4 regions of the Marinomonas primoryensis genome follow, and region 4 is predicted to be linked to each of the others. Evidence: predicted binding sites of a transcription regulator. Region 4 holds the regulator's gene; each other region holds the start of a gene.

Region 1 (4,996 bases), 980 kb from region 4:
CATTACCAGCTCAGGCGGCGACGTTTGAAGTACCTAGATCGTTTGAAATTATGTACGTTGACCTTGAAGGCGCAAGGCAGTTCGGTAATGACTTTAAGGTCGAGGTTGATGAAGGTCAGCACCAAATTGTCGTACGATTTAATAAATTGTTGCACAGTGGTGGCGATACTCAAGCGTATCAATCTGAGCCTATTGTGCTGGACTTACAATTTGAAAAGAATGATTACTTCACGGTGAAAGCGCCTTATATTTCGACTCAAAAACAGGCAGAAGCTTACTCTAAGGCGCCTACGTTTACCCTTTTTGATGATCGCAGTGGCAAAGAAGTAGATTATCAACATCAAATACTACCGGTGAAGTCGGGGTTTCAAAATACGCGTGATTACGTTACCGAAATTGAACGTTTCACGGCAAAAAACCAACCAATTATAGATGATGCTCCTGTCTTAGCTCCGGTCATTTTGACTCAAAATGTTGCGCTAGAAATGATGCAGTTTTGGTATAACCGATCCGATGATGCGACTCGAAAAGAGATGCGTATCTGGGTTGCTGACGACTTATATAAGCCGTCAGTGTCTAATATCCAGCTGGAAATGTCGCAGTTTTGGTTTAATAAAGCCGATAGAGAGGCGAAAAAAGCATTTCAAGCTTGGCTGGTAGAATAATGTTTTTCTAGGCATCGTATTATAGAAACGCCCAGCCAATGCTGGGCGTTTCCATTTGGCTTAGATTTACCTAAGTTATCAATTAGCTTGCGTTAGCAGCTTTGGCCGCAGCGAGTCGTTGGTTGAATTTATCATTCAGCCAAAGTGCCAATAAGATAATACTGCCACCAATGGCCAGTCGAACGATGTCAGCATCGCGGTTCCAGAAAACCACGTTAACAATAATGCCAGCGGGAATCAGTAAATTATTTGCAACCGCTAATGTTCCTACGTTAACCATGGTTGCTCCTCTGTTCCAAGCAAAGTAACCAAGGCCCGAAGCCACAATACCTAGGTAAGTTAAAATACCCCATTGAAGAGTAGTGGTCGGTAATTTATCAGGGTTACCTAGCGCAAGGTAACAAGGAATAACCACCGCCAATGCACCTATGAAAAACCAGCCGAAAACCGTGCGTTGAGATAGGTCTGGGCGCTCTTTTGCAATGATGCGTTTATAACCTACTTGCCCTGCTGCGAAACAAATGTTGGCACCTTGAACAATCAGTAAGCCTTTAATGAAGCCTTCATCGATACCTTGGTAGCGAATGGCAACAGCGCCAAGAATAGCCACGAGCGCACTGACGGCAAAGCCAATATTGAAGCGTTTGTCTAACATGTCATTAATCAAAGTGACGTAAAGTGGTGTCATCACCGTGAATAGCAAGACTTCAGGAACTGACAGGTATAGGAAGGATTGATAATAAAAACCATACATGATGCCAAGCTGTAAAGCCCCGCATATCATAAGTTTGAGCGCTATTTTGGCTTCAATTTCACGAAGCTTTAAAAAAGGTAAAAATACGACAGTAGCCAGAGCGACTCGCATTAATACAGAGAACCAGGCATCGACTTGGCCGGCGAGATAAACGCCAATCAAGCTGAAGGAAAACGCCCATAAAAGGGTGACGGCAATAAGAATTGGCATGAGAATGGATTCCATTTGGATGATTTTGTCGTAAGTCTAACGATTTCCATACAGTAGGTAAATTAGTTTACTTTTTAAAATAATAAAGTTTACTGATTTTTTCAAAATGAGACTTTATATATGGCATGAGCCACGGTATGAATCGCTCTAAAATCAGACCTATGTCAATGGATTTGGTGGCTTGTTCGAAAGGGCAATAAAACCTTGATCTATATTAATAGTTTGATTCCTTATCCTGCTATTTTTTGTTCACAGACATGTTGTTTGATTAAAAAGAAGGATTTGATTATGAAAGCTTTACTTCCTATTGCCCTTATTTCAACACTTTGCTCTTCTGTGGTTTTGGCTCATGACGCCGGCGATTTATTCGTCCGAGCTGGCTTTGCAACGGTTATGCCGAATGAAAGCAGTGATAACGTATTGAACACCGGTGAATTGGAGTTGGATAATGACACTCAAGTCGGCGTAACACTCACGTATATGCTAACAGAGCAGTTTGGTGTGGAGTTGCTAGCCGCGACACCTTTTACTCATAAAGTTTCTACTAAAGGGCTTGGCGAAGTCGCTGAGGTATCGCACTTGCCACCTTCGGTAATGGCGCAGTATTACTTTGGCCAAGCCAATAGCCAAATTCGCTCTTATGTTGGTGCAGGTTTGAATTACACGGTTTTCTTTGATGAAAAAGGCAAAGGCACATTGGCGGGAACCGATGTGAGTTTGGATGATTCATTTGGCTTGGCCGCTCAATTGGGTGTGGATGTGAACTTCGCCGAAAACTGGTTTGCCAATGCGTCTATTTGGTACATGGATATTAATACCGACGTTCACACGACAGTCGGAACGATTGACGCCGATATTGATCCAATCACCTTTATGGCCAGTGTGGGTTATACCTTCTAATGAGACGATGGATTAAGTAGGTAGGAAAGCGTCTAAAGGGAAAAGGCTTTGATGATTGAATCAAAGCCTTTTTTGTTTTTACACACTTTTATTAATGTCACCATGGTGTGTTTTCATCATGGTATTTGATATAGGCTTGTCCGAATTATTCAATATGAATTGGAAACATGATGTTGTCAGCGTTAGAAAGCGAATTTGAAAACCATTGCCGAACGTTTTTAGAAGCACAAGGCGCTGCGGATGTGGCGCACGACGTGAGCCACATTTATCGAGTGGTAAAAGTGGCACAGCAATTGGCGCTGGATGAAGGTGCGGATATGTCAGTGGTAATGCCTGCGGCGTGGTTACACGACTGTGTTTCGTTACCAAAAAATCATCCGGACCGGCATCTTGCTTCGACGTTGGCCGCTGACAAAGCCATTGGTTTTTTACATTCTATTAAATATCCGGCCGATTATTTCCCCGCTATTCATCATGCTATTCGAGCTCACAGTTTTAGCGCCAATGTGCCACTTGAAAGCCTGGAGGCTAAAATTGTACAAGACGCCGATCGTTTGGATGCACTGGGGGCGATCGGTATTGCGCGTTGTATGCAAGTCAGCGGTACGTTAAATAGGGCGCTTTATTCACTCGATGATCCATTTTGTGAGGATCGTGAGCCGGATGATGCACAGTATTCTATCGACCATTTTTATAACAAGTTATTCCGTATAGCCGATAGCTTAAATACGGTATCTGCTCAAGCCGAAGGCAAGCGCCGCGAATCGGTTATGCGTGCTTTTTTGGCGCAATTGGCACTGGAGATCTAATGATTATCCGCGCTCTTTTTTGTGGTTGATGGCGTTTAGTTTTGTTAGCATTTTTGCGCCTACGGACAAAAATTGCTGTAATTCTTCATCGCTCACTTCTGATCTCATTTCTTTTAATACCGCCTTGTCGGCGTTTTCAAGCGCCATATAACAGGCCAGTCCGTTGTCTGTTAATTGCAAAAACTGGCTGCGTTTATCGTTTGGATTGGGACGTTTTATGACCAATCCTTCGGCAATCACTTCTTTGACCAATCTCGTAATTTGTCCTTTGTCCTTTTCTGTCACATCCGCAAGAAAGTTTGCCGTGCAATTTTCGGTGTTGTGAATGCGTTTCAGAATCATAAAGTACAAAGGCGATAAGGGAATGCCTTGTTCCTTCATGATGCTTTTCATGGATATTTTTAACCCATTGATTGTGCTGATTAATAGCGTTTGTAACTCAGATTCATGGTTATTCATTATTTTTTTATCCAATATAGTTGACCTTGTCAACATAATTTAATATAGTTGATCTTGTCAATTTGTTTTGCGTATTTTATCCAAACTATTCCTAGAGGGAAGACGTATGTCATTAAAAGTTCAGAAAATATCTATTGTTGCCAGTTTAGTGATTGCTATGGGAGGAACCTTAACCTTTTTAATGACGTGGCGAAATATTGGTTTTGCCGATCATTTTATGGGGGCGTGGTTATCTTCTTTTGCTTTGTGTGTACTGTGTATTGCGCCGATTGGTGGCATTCTTTCGTATTTGGTCCATCACCTTGTTAATGCTATTTTGTCTAGATTATCTTCCATGCAGCGTAATATTGTTTTTGGTTTGATTATGGCCATTATAATGGAATCTGTTATGGCGGTGGTTACGACGATAAACTTGCATGGCTTTTTAGAGCGAGGTGCTTTCCTGAATTCATGGACCACTACGCTGATGTCGGCTTTGCCTGCTGGTATTGTGTTTTCAATATTGATGTCGATTGTCATAAAACCAAAATTGACCGCTTTTTGGGCCAAAACCGCTTAGTTTGATGTGGTGGGTGGGGCTTTAGGATAAAACGGCAACCGATTTTATTTGAGCAATGATGGTTAGTCCTCGTTTTATAGACAATTTATGCGCTGATAAGGTGGTGATTCTCGCTAATATTGGTGTGCTGCCCGCGAGTAATCTGACCATCACCATGCTTGGGTCTTTTGAGTCGGTGATCATGTCATCAATGGTCACGGTTAAGCGATTCAATATGCTTGAATCGTCGTGATTACTGAGGGATAGACTCACGTCTTTCGATTGAATTCTTAGACGCAGAGTATCTCCTGTTTTTTCATTTCCTTGCTTAACGGCAATAACGTGGTTTTCAAAACTGATCCATGAAAGCCCCCATTCTGTTTCTTGTCGTGTGACTACACCTGATATCACAACACTGGCGTCATGGTACCGAGAAAATGAGGTACCGAGCTTGCCCAGTAACGTTTGTGTTTTCCCTTCTTCTATTACTCTACCTTTTTCTAAGACAACCATATAATCCGCTAACCGAATGACTTCATCTAATGAGTGACTGACGTAAATAATAGGGATTTTTGCACGCTGACAGAGTTGTTCTAGATAAGGGAGGATTTCTTGTTTTAAGGCATCGTCTAACGCGGCTAACGGCTCGTCCATCAGCAGC
Region 2 (4,996 bases), 1.3 Mb from region 4:
ACCAATTCATGATCTGCTTTATAGTCACGGACAAACACTGAGTTTTGCCTCGCTTCTATGACTAACCTCCCTGCCGTTATCGCAAGATTTTTCGCAAACCCCAACCACTCTACATGCTCTTTAGACATGAAAAACACCTTGTATAAAAAATAGTGGGGGTTAAGCCAATCTAGCATTTACCCAGCTTGAAATATCCTTTACTTGCTCAGGACAAACAGCATGAGGCATGTCATAACTCTGATACGAAACCGCAAAGTTTTTTGACAGCAGACGATCACGAGCTTGTATTGCCAACACTGGAGCCACTACAGCATCTTGTAAACCATGGTGAATCAAAATTGGAGTCAGACCATTAGGGCACTCCGACGCATCTGGTACGTCATCGCCATTCACTAGATAAGTTGATAGCGCCATGACACCCGCTAATGTGTGCTGAGTTCGTAGCGCGGTTTGGTAAGCAATCACCCCACCCTGTGAAAACCCAGCCAATATAATACGGCTAGGGGCAATCCCTTTATCAATTTGATCCTGTATCAAATCTGCCACTTGGCAACAAGACTCATCAATATTTGCCATGTCTACTTTTCTATCTAGCGTCATTTCATAAATGTCGTACCACGCACGCATAACCATGCCACCGTTTACCGTCACGGGTCGCTTGGGAGCATGGGGAAAAACAAAACGCACTTTGAGGTCTGGTGACAACGACATAGCCGGAACCAAGGATTCAAAATCGTGTCCGTCCGAGCCAAGACCGTGCAACCAAATAATAGCCGCATCCGGCTGACTGTTTGTTTCTACTAAGACAGATGGCAGTAATTCGCTCATTCTTAACACTCCAAAAAAATAGGCTATCGCAATTTGCCATAGCCTATCATATTGACGTTTTCCACTCGACTGTTGACGAGTAACTACCGATCTAATGTTCAACAGGAAAGCGCATTTCAATTACTTCCTGCTTTTTATTTAATTTAAAAAGAACATCCGCACGTTCCGGCATCACAGCCAACATATGACGTGTCAAACGCTCGTAATATTGCATAAAACGTTTTAATTCATCACAAGACATTATTTTTAAATCAATCGTATCAAGCAAGATCCCATGAATGTCATGAAGATGGTCTTCCAACATTCGCTCCTGTTTATTACGCCAATGATATACAACGTCATAACTAGGCGCTTGCATCCATGCCATGAGGTCTATTTTTGCAAACAGCTTCTGATAATCGTCTTTCAACAGTTGATTAACCGTGTTTCGCCACACCCCATCGGCATCCATTTCTTTCTCAAGTTGATTTATCGGACGATAGAGAGTGTCATTTATAGGCGGCGCACCAACACACCACCCTTCGAATAAAACCACATCAACGGGGCCTTGAACTTCTTGCCATAAATGCACCGCTTTTCGATCATCAACCGATTTATCAAAACAAGGAAACTTCATTACCTCCCCATCCTTCAGGTTTTTCAGTCTTTCAAAAAGCGTCAACGCAAAAGCAACATCATGCGTTCCAGGCACACCTCGAACAGAAAACATAGAAGTCGTATCATTCGAAAATTTAAGCCGATCATGATACGTGCTGTATAAATCATCTAAGCTCAACACAATACAATTCAGATCAAAACCTTTATTCAATATGCGGCTAACAACACTACAAAAAGTTGTTTTACCACACCCTTGCGCACCGCCAACGCCAACAATTAAGGGCCCTCTTCCACTCCCCGATTTTTGGCTCAACCAAGTGGCAAAAGGCAGATACAAAGGATCTATCTGATCTATCAATGACGCATCCGCATACAAACAACTCAAGGTTTGTTCCACTTCAAAGCGTAACCGATGGGACAAAGGATCGGGCATACTTAGATTCGTACTGTTAAATTTTTCCTGCCGTTTTAACATAATAAACACCTCCTGCACGGTTTGCTCTGCTGAGTATAGTAAACCCTGAGAAAGTTGATCAAATTTTACACAACTAAGAAAAAGGTAAGGTTAACTGAAGCGGTTTTGGTGGTGACAATCGATAACCAACACCAATAAGGCGCACTGGACGTCGATAGCGCTCATATGCCTGTTGCAATAGCGCCAAAAACACATCATCGGATAATTTATTTTTGATGGGCTGCTCTATCGTTGTTTGCTTAAAATCATCAAACTTCATCTTGAGATAATACTTACTCAGTTGTGATTCAAAGTTTCGTCCTGTCATACGTTTTTTTAAATCGCTTAGCAAAATAGGTAACACTGTTTGGCATTCTTTGAGGTCCGGTAAGTCTTTTGAAAAAGTATGCTCGACTGAGATGCTTTTTCTTTCTCGCGAGATGGAAACAGGGCGATCATCAATGCCAAGTGCGAACTGAGACAAACGAAAAGCCATGCTGCCGAAGTTTTTTTGTAACACAACAAAGTCTAACGTTTGTAAATCAGCACAGTTGAATACGCCCAATACGGCCAGCTTCTCCTGGGCTACACGGCCAATACCAGAAATTGACTTAACAGGTATCGTTGAGACAAATTCAAACTGCTTCTCAGGTGTTACTACAGTTAAGCCGTCCGGCTTATCCCAATCACTTGCCACCTTCGCAATAAACTTATTAGCCGCCACTCCTGCAGAAACCGTAATACCAACTTCCAACCATATTCTTGAGCGTATTTCCTCAGCAATCCGTGTGGCGCTGCCTTGAAAGTGTGGCGAATCCGTCACATCAAGATACGCTTCATCCAAGGATAAAGGCTCAATAATATCGGTAAACTCTCGCAAAATAACGTGCATTTGCTCAGAGGCCGTTCGGTACTTATGCATATTACCAGGTAGCACTCGCAATGCTGGGCATAGGCGTTTGGCAACCGATGTTGGCATAGCGGAACGAACGCCATAAACTCGAGCAGCATAATTCGCTGTAGAAAGAACGCTGCGAGTATTTTCCGGCCCTCCAATGGCGATAGGAATATCTCGCAAACTTGGGTCATCACGCATTTCTATCGCAGCGTAAAAACAATCCGCATCAACATGAATAATTTTTCGATTTTGCAACATATCTTTCAAAAAATACTGTATAAAAAAACAGTATACATTAATTAATAACAGACACTCCACAGCACAAAAAAATGTAAATTTGCCTCTAGAAAAAACCCCCTTATTACAAAATCCCCTAAACAATCTAAAAAAATGCACCTAAAGAGCCGTTTTACTATCAAAAACAAAGAAAAAGCGTTTTTTTCGATGCCCAAACATGGACGCTAGAGCGTAAAATGGTTTACATTTTGTTCATTAGATTAGCCATGTTGAAAAACAAAGGGATTTTCGAACAAATTATTCAGTTAATTCCTGCAGCAGTATCTCGCTTAATTGAAACAGCACTATGCAACACATACTATTTTTCAACGCAGGATATTAAGGTAAAGACATCCATACAAAGGGCACCACCATGACACGAACACTTCGAATTTTTTTAATAGCCATAGGTGCAATAATTCTCGCCGGTTGTCAAAATCTTAACCAACCAGGGACGGCGGGAACAGGCTCTCCTTGTACTACTGTCGCTCCGTGTAACGGCAACACTGTTGGAAATAGCTCACCTTACGGTTACGCTCAAAACGGTGCGCTAAATGCAAACAACACCATTGCCGTTATTAAACAAGAGCCTATTGTTGTCACTGCAACTGGCTATGCCGCCATGATGACAAGTAAGCGCCTATCCAAATCTCAAGCTCGCATCATGACGCTACGTAGTTCAATGCTAGATGCTTACCGAAACTTATCTGAACGCGTTTATGGCTTGAAAATCGACGGCTCCAGCTCGTTGAGCAATATGGTGATGCAAAACGATGAGCTAAGAACGTATGTTGATGCTTATTTAGTGGGTGCCAAAGTCGTGTCACAACGTGAACATGAAGATGGTACGTTCGAAACAGTCGTTGAAATGGCGCTACAAGAAAATTTCCGTCAATGTATAAGCTCTCCTAACGGCATACAATCTAATCCAAACTGTAGTGTTCAGCCTGGCTACCGTGCAATCAACGTTGAGAATTCCACACCGACGACTAACTTCTATAGCATTGAATAATGATACTGTCCTTGAAGTACTTATTAATCATTGCTATCGCCTTATCTTTACCTCTCACCGTTTTTTCAAAAACGGTTGATGCGGTCGGTGAAGCGGTTATTTATAACGACGATGTGACCGATGCGCGCTATCGAGCCACTCAGCAAGCGATAAAACAAGCCGTTCTTGAATCAGGCTCTAGAGTCAATGTTAAAGATGAACTTTATAATGGTGAACTCGAGTCTAGTCTAGAAATACGAAGTTCAGGACACGTCCAAAAGGCCCGTATCATTTCTGAAGAGCAAAACGGCGATTTCCTTAGGGTCGTTGCTCGTGTTGATGTCACACCAGACTCTCAGTGCAGCACAGGCCCAACAAGTTATTATAAAAAAACCGTTGGTATTACTGGGTTTGAGCTACAAACCCCCCAGCAAGCAAGACTGGGGGAGCTGAGCAATATATCTAGGGAACTTCCCAAAGGCCTAGCGGATGAAATAAATAAGCAGGGCTATCTACGAGCGCTGACAGCCACAAACATTGCTATCTACCCCGATCTGTTAAATGCGCCTTCTTCTACAAACTACGATGGCTCCTTAACGAACGTCACACGAATCAGCGAACAACTTGGCGTTCAATATATTGTCAGCGGCGTTATTAGAGATATTGGTGAGGTTTATTTAAGACGCCCTAATGATAAAGACGAAAAAGACGCTTTAGACGAAGGAATTGATAAAGAAAGAAACTTTGTGGTCGATATATATATATATGATGGTTTCAGTGGCGCGCTATTGTTCGAGCACAGATACAGCGAGATAGGGAACTGGGATATATCCGATCACGCAAGAATTGGTTTTGGAAGCGCAAAATTCTGGACAGTGCATTATGGCAAAGTAGTACAGCAAGCATTAAAAGAAAGCGCTTTAGATACAAGTGAGCAGCTTCGCTGCCAGCC
Region 3 (4,996 bases), 1.8 Mb from region 4:
GAACGTCGAATCATCATAAAGAAAGGATCACGCACTGGAAAACGCTCAGAGCCACACAATACGGTGTGTTCAAGAATATGTGCCACACCACAAGAATCAGTTGGAACAGTTTTTAAACCGACCAAAAAAACGTTTTCATCGTTTTCTGATGCGATATGAAAATGCTTAGCACCCGTTATGGTGTGCTCAAACTCTTGAACAGTCACATTAAGAGCGTCGATAAACTCACTGCGAAGAAATGTAAATGCAGGATGGTGCGCGGTGCGGTTTGCCATTCTCTACCTCGATAGGATTTTGAATACGATGATTACAATGTTTTGGGGCAGCTTGGATACATTCAAGACAACATAAGTCCAAGACAGCAAAGTGGCGGAATTATAGCAAAAATATGCTATTTACTGCACGAACTAACGTGAACGCTTTCTTTTCAGGCGCAACATGATACTAGCGCTTTTGATGTTTTTCCCAATCTTCCAAACGGGCTTTTTCTGTTTTCTTGAACAACACATAAACGGCGCCTAGATCGCCATGGTGTCGCTGCGCACTGTGAAACGCCATTACCACATCGAGATCTCTAAGCCATTTATTTATATAGCTTTTAATCATTGCCTGATTTTCTGGTTCTGGCGTTCGATCGCCCTTCCCATGCACGATGATCGCCACCCGAATATCATTGCGCATACAATCATCCGCGAATTGATACACTTGCTCGCGAGCTTGAGCCACGGTATGACGATGTAAATCTAAACGTGCCTCAATCCCGTATTTACCTTGCCTTAAACGCTTAAAAACACCGTCTTGGACACCAGAACGTTTATACCCAAGCACATCGTTCGGTTCCACCTTCTCAACGAAATCGTGTGATAAGTGATTTCTGTCGGCTTCTTGAGCAATCGAGGCGGCTTGTTTACGGACATGAAAGTCCACCTGAGGGCCTTTTTTCCGCAGATAGACTTCGTATTTTTTAAGCGGCTTAATTCCCGCCACCTCTTGCGCAAACAAAGATGTGTCATCTTCGTCACTCACCGCCTATACCCCATTATTCATCGACCTTCTTCAGCATCTATATACATAACAAAAAAGACCTGTGCAAACGCGAACAGGCCTTTTTCATTTTAAGCTTAATTAGACATTTTTAATTTATGTAAACCTCAAAAGGGAATGTCATCGTCAAAGTCATCAAAGTTTGGCGCTTGCTGAGGTTTCGGCTCAGGTGCTTTTGGTGCTGGCGCACGCTGCGGAGCGGCCTGCTGAGGAGCTCGTTGTTGTGGTGCCGCTTGAGCAGGCGCTTGTTGAGGAGCATTACCCCAGCTACCAAAGGACTGTGGCGCAGCTTGTTGAGGTGCTGGCGCTTGCTGTGGAGCTTGACCATAACCGCCACTTTGCGGCTGGTTAAAGCCTTGCGGTGCTTGCTGTGGTGCAGCGGCCGGAGCTTGTCCGTAACCACCTTGCTGAGGTGCTGCTTGTTGTGGCGCATTGCCATAACCGCCCTGTCCACCGGCTGAATCGTATCCGCCTTGCTGGCCTGCGTTTCCGCCATCTCCACGACCATCTAACAATTGCATTTCGTTAGCAACGATTTCTGTAGTGTAGCGTTTGATACCATCTTTTTCCCATTCACGAGTACGCAACGAGCCTTCTACGTAAACTTTTGAGCCTTTCTTAATGAAATCGCCCGCAATTTGACCCAGTCGGAAGTTGCCGCGATCCATAAAGGCTACGCGGTGCCACTCGGTGCGCTCTTGCATTTGACCGGTTTGCTTGTCACGCCAACTTTCTGATGTCGCTATGTTCACGTTTGCAACCGCTGCTCCAGATGGCATAAAACGCACTTCGGCATCATTGCCTGCGTTACCAATCAAGATTACTTTGTTTATTCCACGTGCCATGACGTTGTTCTCCAACTAAAAAGATAAAATGATGTGTTTTAAAGAATCACTTGTGGTGCCAATCGCATCAAAGTGTCTTTATCTAATAATTTCTTATCGACTTTAAGATAAGCCGTTTGCTCATCTTTGAAAATTTGCATACCTTCCACTCCTTGGATTTCAGAAAGTTGATTCGCCAACGTCGATACTTCTTCATCTGTCATATTGGGTAAGCTAAACGCCAAACTACTTAACTGACGAGGGGCCGGTTGAACAGCACCGACCATCGACCAAATCAAAAACATAACACCAACAAACCAAAAGACGCCACTGCTTGAATGGTTTTGAAGCAGCCAACCGCCGCCAACACCACCCAAAAAAGACCCCATAAACTGATGAGTAGAGAACACCCCCATTGCCGTGCCTCGATAACCAACAGGGGCCAGTTTACTAATCAATGAAGGCAATGTCGCTTCTAATGAATTAAAGCCGACAAAATAGGCCCACAATAAAACACCAAAGACCCAAAGATAAGGAGCCCATTGTAGCAATATCGAGCTTACACCTAACAGCATAAGCACCGCGACGAGCACGCCTTTCATCTTGCCTTTTGACTCAGCAATAATCACTAATGGTAACATACCTGCAAAAGCAAAACCCATGATGGCGAGGTATAACCAACTGTGTTGCGACAGTGGTAAATCAAATTGATTTACCAACAATCCTGGCACGGTAACAAACAAAGCCGTTAAGCTCGCGTGCAACAGCAACACGCTGATGTTTAAAAAACGTAAATTTGAATCTTTTAGGACAAGACCGAGTGCTGTAAGGCTAGGTGTCGTATCACGCCGAAAGGTATGCTGTACAATATTTGGCACAGCAAAAATAATCAAAATGATGCCAAGTAATGATAAAACAAAAGAAAGGTAGAAAAGACCAGAAAGGCCAACCAATGCGAAAATCCATGGCCCCAACACCAAAGAAAGCATAAAAGAGGCGCCAATACTAACGCCAACAATTGCCATTGCTTTCGTGCGATTTTGTTCCCTTGTCACATCACTTAGCAGTGCCATCAAGGTGCTGGCAATTGCACCCGCACCCTGAACGGCTCGGCCAACAATTAGCACCATAATATCATCGGCATTCGCACAAATCAGGCTACCAATAGCAAACAACAAAAGACCAATGACAATCACGCGTTTACGGCCTATTTTATCGGACCACATTCCCATCGGAATTTGCAGACTCGCTTGCGTAAGTCCATAAATGCCAATCGCGGTTCCAATTAAAGCGGCATCTGCTCCCGTTAATCCGTCAGCCGCAACACCGATGACAGGCAGAATAAGGAATAAACCTAACATTCTAAATAAATAGATCAGCGCTAGTGCAAGGACAGAACGACGTTCAAGTAGATCCATAAGGAAGTTACAACCACTTAACTTAGGGGATTAAGAAAAAAGATGTTCATTTTACAAAAAATACCGTTGAAGCTCCATTTCAACTACTGTAAAAATAGACAGTTATTTAATTTACTAGCAGATTTTTTCTGTTGATCGACTTCACATTGGAGACTCATGGATACCATTACCATACGCGGGGCCCGCACTCACAATCTTAAAAATGTGGACCTAGACATCCCAAGAGACAAACTTGTGGTGATAACTGGCCTATCAGGCTCAGGGAAATCCTCGCTCGCCTTCGATACACTATATGCCGAAGGGCAACGCCGCTATGTAGAATCTCTCTCAACATACGCTCGCCAGTTTTTATCCATGATGGAGAAACCTGACATTGACCACATTGAAGGACTATCGCCGGCGATCTCAATTGAACAAAAATCAACCTCACATAACCCTAGATCAACCGTCGGTACAATAACAGAGATTTATGATTATCTGCGACTGTTATTTGCCCGAGCAGGACAACCTCGCTGTCCAGATCATGGTGAGCCATTAGAGGCGCAAACCATATCACAAATGGTCGATAAAGTTATATCGCTACCTGAAGAAACGAAAATGATGCTGCTAGCTCCTATCGTCAAAGATAGAAAAGGTGAGCATTTACACACCATTAGCGACTTGCTTTCAAAGGGGTTCATTCGTGCACGCATTGATGGCATCGTCGTGGATTTAGATGATGCACCTACCTTAGAAAAAAATAAAAAACATACCATTGAAGTCGTCATCGATCGTTTTAAAGTACGGTCGGACTTACAACTTCGCTTAGCCGAGTCCTTTGAAACCTGCCTTGGCTTATCCGATGGTATTGCCAAAGTCATTAACATGGATGATGACAAAGAAGAGTATATTTTTTCTAGTAAATTCGCCTGCCCTGTTTGCGGATACAGCTTAACGGAACTAGAGCCCCGCCTTTTTTCTTTTAATAATCCAAACGGTGCTTGCCAAACTTGTGATGGCCTTGGTACGCATCAAATGTTTGATCCAGATAGAATCATTCATGATGAAACACTGACATTAGCAGAAGGCGCAATTCGTGGCTGGGGACGACGTAGCATTTTCTACTACCAGCAACTCACCGCCTTAGCGAAGCATTATGGCTTTGATATCGAGTCTAAATATCAGGACATACCAGAGGATTTTAAAAAACGTATACTTCAAGGCTCAGGAAAGGACAAAATAGACTTTATCTATATTAATGAGCGTGGCGATAAAATGACTCGCTCACATTCTTTTGAAGGTGTCATTCCAAATTTACAACGACGTTATCATGAAACAGAATCCGACAGCGTTCGTGATGACTTATCACAATACATAAGCGTTCAATCTTGTCCTGAGTGCCACGGATCTCGACTAAATCGTTCCGCACGTAATGTCTTCATTGCCGAACAAACCTTACCTGAAGTGGTGACCTATCCGATTGCAGAATGCTTAAAATATTTCGAAACACTTGAATTACCAGGCTCTCGTGGTGAAATCGCCTCCAAAATACTAAAAGAGATTCGTGATAGGCTGACATTCTTAGTTAATGTAGGTCTTGAGTACCTAACCCTTGACCGCAAAGCCGATTCGCTATCAGGCGGCGAAGCGCAGCGTATTCGACTTGCCAGCCAAATCGGTGCAGGGTTAGTCGGCGTTATGTACATTCTTGACGAGCCATCCATTGGCTTA
Region 4 (4,996 bases):
GTGCGACGGGTACGTTTTGGTTTGGTCGTAGTTTCTGATGGTGCTTCTTGAATTTGGTTTTCCATATTGGAATCTATACGCTTCTATATTGTTTAGAGGTTAATAATTATTACAAGGAGTGTACCTAATTGGTAAGTTTTTATCACCCCTTGCTTACGGTTTGTTGTGCTTAGCTACTGATATCGATAAGGCGGTAAACTATTAATTAATTGTTTGCCGTAACGTTTTGTTCGCAAGCGTTTGTCTAAAATATGAATTTCCCCACTGTCCGTTTCGCTTCTTAGTAGCCGCCCCGTCGCTTGAACCAAGCGCAAAGAAGCATCAGGGATGGTTATTTCCATAAAGGGGTTACCGCCACGTTTTTGAATCCACTCTGCCAATGTTGCTTCGACAGGGTCATCAGGAACAGAAAAAGGAATTTTCGCGATATACACACATGTTAAATAGTCGCCAGGCAAATCCACACCCTCAGCGAAACTCGCCAACCCGAGCAACAAACTCCCCTTCCCGCTATCAATGCTCGCTCTATGCGAATCTAAAATAACGCGCTTAGATTGCTCCCCCTGCATTAGTAGTATTTCCTGTAGTCCAGCAGACAGCGACTTAGCCACCTCTTCCATCTGACGACGAGAAGAAAAAAGCACCAAACTGCCTTTTGCTATATTCACATGCTCATCTAGATAAGCAATAATTTCAGCGGTATGTTGTTCAACACGATTGGGCTCATGCTCCATATCAGGCACCACTAACAAACCATTCGTTTGAAAATCAAACGGACTTATAACACGCAAATATTCGCTTTCTTGAGGTACGCCTGAACGCATATTAAATCGATGAAATTGATTTAATGCCGTTAGCGTCGCTGACGTTACGACCGCACCAAAACACTTATCCCATAACTGCTGCCGTAATGTATTAGCCGCAAGAATAGGCGACCCTCCCAATTCAATATCCTGCTCCATGCCCTGCCCAGACAAAATCAGCCAACGAGCATTAGGCGGATAATTTTGATCATCGACTGTAGAATATAAGCGCCACAAGCCCACACTTTGCTCTAGTCGCCCGAGAATGACGCCCAATATAGGCTGCCAAGTCTCTGCCGTTTCCGATGTCACTCCCATGCCTTCATTTTGTTTGGTCTTTTTACATTCGTCTTGGATACTTTCGATGTTTTTAAACAACTTTTGATAAGACGTTTGCAGGCTGTACGCCAACTGACGAAGTTCATCCGGAACGAGACCAAATTCAAAACGATGCTGATTATTCTCTTGATCCAAGCCTAACCCTTGAATATAAGGGGCTAGACCCTGCTGTGCGTATTGGATGAAATTCACAATACTTTGTATTTGCTGCGGAACTTTTAGCAACAACTGCCCAGTAAGGCTGACATCATCTGTCAACTCCTGCTTCAAGTTGACCAAGTTTTTCTCAAGCTGACGAAGCCAAGCAATACTTTGCTGCAAACGCACTTCATGCCGAAAGTGACCTATCGCTTTATCTGGAAGATGATGACCCTCATCAAATACATAAATAGTTTCTTTTGGGGGTGTCAGTATTGCACCACCACCCAGAGACAAGTCGGCTAGCACCAAATCATGGTTCGCCACTATAACATCTGCTACTTCAATCTCGGCTCTCGCTTTAAAAAACGGACACGCAGAATAGTTAGCACAATTTCGATTTGTACACTGTTGGTGATCGGTGGTTAAGCGACGCCAATCTTGATCGCGAATAATTCCTGCCCAATTATCTTTATCGCCATCCCATTCACCTTTTCCCAAGGCGGTGTCCATTTCTTGATAAAGAGCTGTGTTTACATCATCCGAGTTAAGGTGTTGCTCAAAAAGACCAGCGAACATGTCTTCCATGGCCTGTTCTTCTGAGCTTAAAAAGCCTTCAAGGTTATTCAGACACAAATAGCGCCCTCGCCCTTTCGCCAGTGTGTATTTAAAACTCAACTCAGTATGCTCAAGTAGATCTGGCAACTCCTTATGAAGAATCTGCTCTTGTAGCGCCACCGTGGCAGTAGATATGATTAATTTAAGGCCTCGAGCTTTCGCAATAGGGATTGCAGCCAAGCAATAAGACAAAGTTTTGCCTGTGCCTGTGCCTGCCTCAATGACCGCGACATGTTTTTCATCGAGTCGCTCACCCTCACTACCTTGTTTTATATTACCCAAAGTTCGTGCGATGGCGCCTATCATTTCCCGCTGGCCAGCCCTTGGTTTATGGGACTTCGCCTCTAAAGAGGCTCGGTAAGCAAGTTGTATTTGTTTTTTTAGTTCATCTGAAAGCATTTATATCATTGAGATTAGTTAAGAATACTGTATATAATAACAGTTACTGTATAAACAACCAGATAACCTATGATTAAATTAACCAAAAGACAATCTGACGTACTAGAAACCATTCGCGAATTTATTAGTGAAACTGGTTTTCCACCAACCAGAGCTGAAATAGCTCGTCGACTTGGGTTTAAATCCCCCAATGCCGCCGAAGAACATCTAAAAGCCTTGTGTAGAAAAGGGGCTATTGAAATGCTCTCGGGCGCCTCTCGTGGGATTCGCTTAGTTAATCAAGCGTCGAACGACGAACCAGAAGACCTTGGACTGCCTATTATAGGAAAGGTCGCTGCAGGTTATCCGATTCTTGCTCAGGAAAACATTGCCTCTCACGTCAACATACCAGCAAGCATGTTTTCTCCAAAAGCAGACTATTTTCTCTCTGTTTCTGGAACAAGCATGAAAAACATTGGCATTATGGAAGGCGATCTTTTAGCTGTTCATAAAACCACCACCGTTCAAAATGGCCAAATCGTCGTTGCTCGAATAGGCGACGAAGTGACGGTAAAGCGATTTGAACAAAATGGCAGCATTGTTCGACTCATTCCAGAAAATGAAGACTTCAATGACATTATCGTCGACCTAGAAAGCGAAGAGTTTGTTATTGAAGGTCTTTCCGTCGGCGTTATCCGCCAAGGAATTTAGCGCTCAACAAAAAGGCGAAGCCATCGCTTCGCCTTTTACCTTAACTATATTCCTAAAGTTCAATGCAGTATCTTCGGTCGTAAATCTTCATCTTCAAGATATCCGGACTCTTCATCAAAATAAGTCTCCTCCGAATAAACAAAATCAATACCCGCATGAAACATGCATTTTGCCAGTTCAAAATAACGATCCTGTAAAGAAGATCTTGTGTCATCCGATATCTGCAAGGTTGCCAATGGCATTGTTTCCTCTCCGTCTTCACTGGCCGGTCTGAGCACAATATCGCCGTTATCCAGCTCAACAATTTCTAGGTAGGACTCTTTCATATTCAATACTCTGATGACTCTTCTCTAAAACGTAATACTAACTCAACTAAATTAGCCAAGTAAAAGCCAACCGAAGCGCCCGCGTCACTTCCACGTCCGATGACATTATCATCTTCAACAATAGACCTAGCAGCACAACACTCTAGCTGAACCAAGTAAGCTTGATGCAACTGAGAGCACCAAGAGTCTGAGCGAGATAACAAGCCACTCAGCTCACTTAACACGGGCACCATCATTTGCTTCGTTTCCGCTTCAGCTAATAATTTAGCGACATCCAACGACCCAGATAATGAATAGGCAGAGGAAACTTCTTTCAATAAACCATTCAGCGCACTTCTTAACTGAAAAATAGCCGAGCTTTCCAACCCTACACCCAACCACTTTTCTTCACTGTTTTGGCTTTGTTTAATAAAGCGCCTTGCCGTATCTATCTTTTGGTTCGTTAGGCTAGCAAAACTTACACTACTCATTTCTTCTTCTTACCTTCCTCGATGACCCATTTAGAACCAACGAAGTAGGCTTTCCAGCCAGTTGGCTTGCCGTCCTCTTCTGTCATCACATATTGCTCCTTAGTTTTACGGCTATAGCGAATAACAGTTGGGAGACCATCACCATCCGCCACAGGGGCTTTGGCAAAGAAATGGTATTTGGGATCTATTTGATCCATATAGGGAAGCAATTCTTTTACAAGGGGCGCGCGCGTTTCTCGTTTACGAGGGAACTGACTCGCCGCCAAAAACAAACCTGTCGCACCATCACGTAAAATATAATGATCTTCAACTTTTTGACAAGCAAGATCCGGCATTGGAACAGGGTCCATTTTGGGTGGCGCAGCCTCACCACTCTTCAATAATTTACGTGTATTTTTACACTCTTCATTGGTACATCCGAAGTACTTACCAAAGCGCCCTGTTTTTAACTGCATATCAGAAGAGCATTTATCACATTCTAGCAAAGGCCCATCGTAGCCTTTTATCTTAAATGTGCCCTGCTCTACTTCATAACCTGAGCAAGATGGGTTATTACCGCAAACATGAAGCTTGCGATGCTCATCCATCAAGTAGCTGTCCATCGCTGAACCGCAAATAGTACAGCGGTGCTTATTAATTAGAGCTTTAGATTCGCCCTCTTCGTCATCAACCGCAACAACGTCATCCCCACGAATAAGGTTAATAGTTGCCTTACAGCGCTCTTTTGGCGGTAATGCGTATCCAGAACATGACATAAATACACCAGTACTCGCTGTGCGAATCTGCATAGGTCGAGAACATGTCGGACATTCAATGTCCGTTGGTGTCGGCTCATTTAGCATCATGCCGCCATCTGGTGCTTCGGCTTTGGCCAAAACACCACTAAAGTCTTTATAGAACGCATTTAGCGTTTTAATCCAATCTTTATGACCTTCAGCAATATCATCCAGCTGCTCTTCCATTTGAGCCGTGAAGCTAAAATTCATTAACGAACCAAAGCTATCAACCAAACGCTCAGTGACAATATCACCCATTTTTTCTGCATAAAACCGACGATTTTCAACGCGAACATAACCACGATCTTGAATCGTAGAAATGATAGATGCGTACGTGGACGGACGACCAATACCACGTTTCTCTAACTCTTTTACCAAACTTGCTTCACTGAAACGTGCCACGGGCTTAGTAAAATGCTGCTCAGCTAACAGTTCGT

The links. Region 4 encodes LexA, which represses DNA repair genes until DNA is damaged. Its sites were predicted from a motif close to TACTGTNTANNTANACAGTA; they were not measured.
Region 1: the regulator LexA is predicted to act here: its motif matches at 1,888-1,907, upstream of MP3633_RS13895 (carboxylate/amino acid/amine transporter).
Region 2: the regulator LexA is predicted to act here: its motif matches at 3,049-3,068, upstream of dinB (DNA polymerase IV).
Region 3: the regulator LexA is predicted to act here: its motif matches at 3,371-3,390, upstream of uvrA (excinuclease ABC subunit UvrA).

What each region holds. Positions count from the first base shown of each region.
Region 1 covers NZ_CP054301.1:2,993,727-2,998,722, reverse strand. The annotation lists gene MP3633_RS13900 (YccT family protein) at 1-665, shown strand, start outside; gene MP3633_RS13895 (carboxylate/amino acid/amine transporter) at 748-1,629, opposite strand; gene MP3633_RS13890 (OmpW family outer membrane protein) at 1,918-2,529, shown strand; gene MP3633_RS13885 (HD domain-containing protein) at 2,697-3,338, shown strand; gene MP3633_RS13880 (MarR family winged helix-turn-helix transcriptional regulator) at 3,342-3,797, opposite strand; gene MP3633_RS13875 (DUF2798 domain-containing protein) at 3,904-4,356, shown strand; gene modC (molybdenum ABC transporter ATP-binding protein) at 4,378-4,996, opposite strand, start outside.
Region 2 covers NZ_CP054301.1:3,279,154-3,284,149, forward strand. The annotation lists gene MP3633_RS15250 (inositol monophosphatase family protein) at 1-128, opposite strand, end outside; gene MP3633_RS15255 (alpha/beta hydrolase) at 160-828, opposite strand; gene MP3633_RS15260 (hypothetical protein) at 920-1,900, opposite strand; gene dinB (DNA polymerase IV) at 1,974-3,035, opposite strand; gene MP3633_RS15270 (LPP20 family lipoprotein) at 3,427-4,065, shown strand; gene MP3633_RS15275 (flagellar assembly protein FlgT) at 4,077-4,996, shown strand, end outside.
Region 3 covers NZ_CP054301.1:3,828,285-3,833,280, forward strand. The annotation lists gene MP3633_RS17800 (insulinase family protein) at 1-275, opposite strand, end outside; gene smrA (DNA endonuclease SmrA) at 445-1,026, opposite strand; gene ssb (single-stranded DNA-binding protein) at 1,152-1,889, opposite strand; gene MP3633_RS17815 (MFS transporter) at 1,928-3,286, opposite strand; gene uvrA (excinuclease ABC subunit UvrA) at 3,443-4,996, shown strand, end outside.
Region 4 covers NZ_CP054301.1:2,012,074-2,017,069, reverse strand. The annotation lists gene MP3633_RS09250 (DEAD/DEAH box helicase) at 1-65, opposite strand, end outside; gene dinG (ATP-dependent DNA helicase DinG) at 174-2,297, opposite strand; gene lexA (transcriptional repressor LexA) at 2,367-2,987, shown strand; gene MP3633_RS09235 (hypothetical protein) at 3,047-3,313, opposite strand; gene MP3633_RS09230 (DUF6586 family protein) at 3,316-3,783, opposite strand; gene topA (type I DNA topoisomerase) at 3,780-4,996, opposite strand, start outside.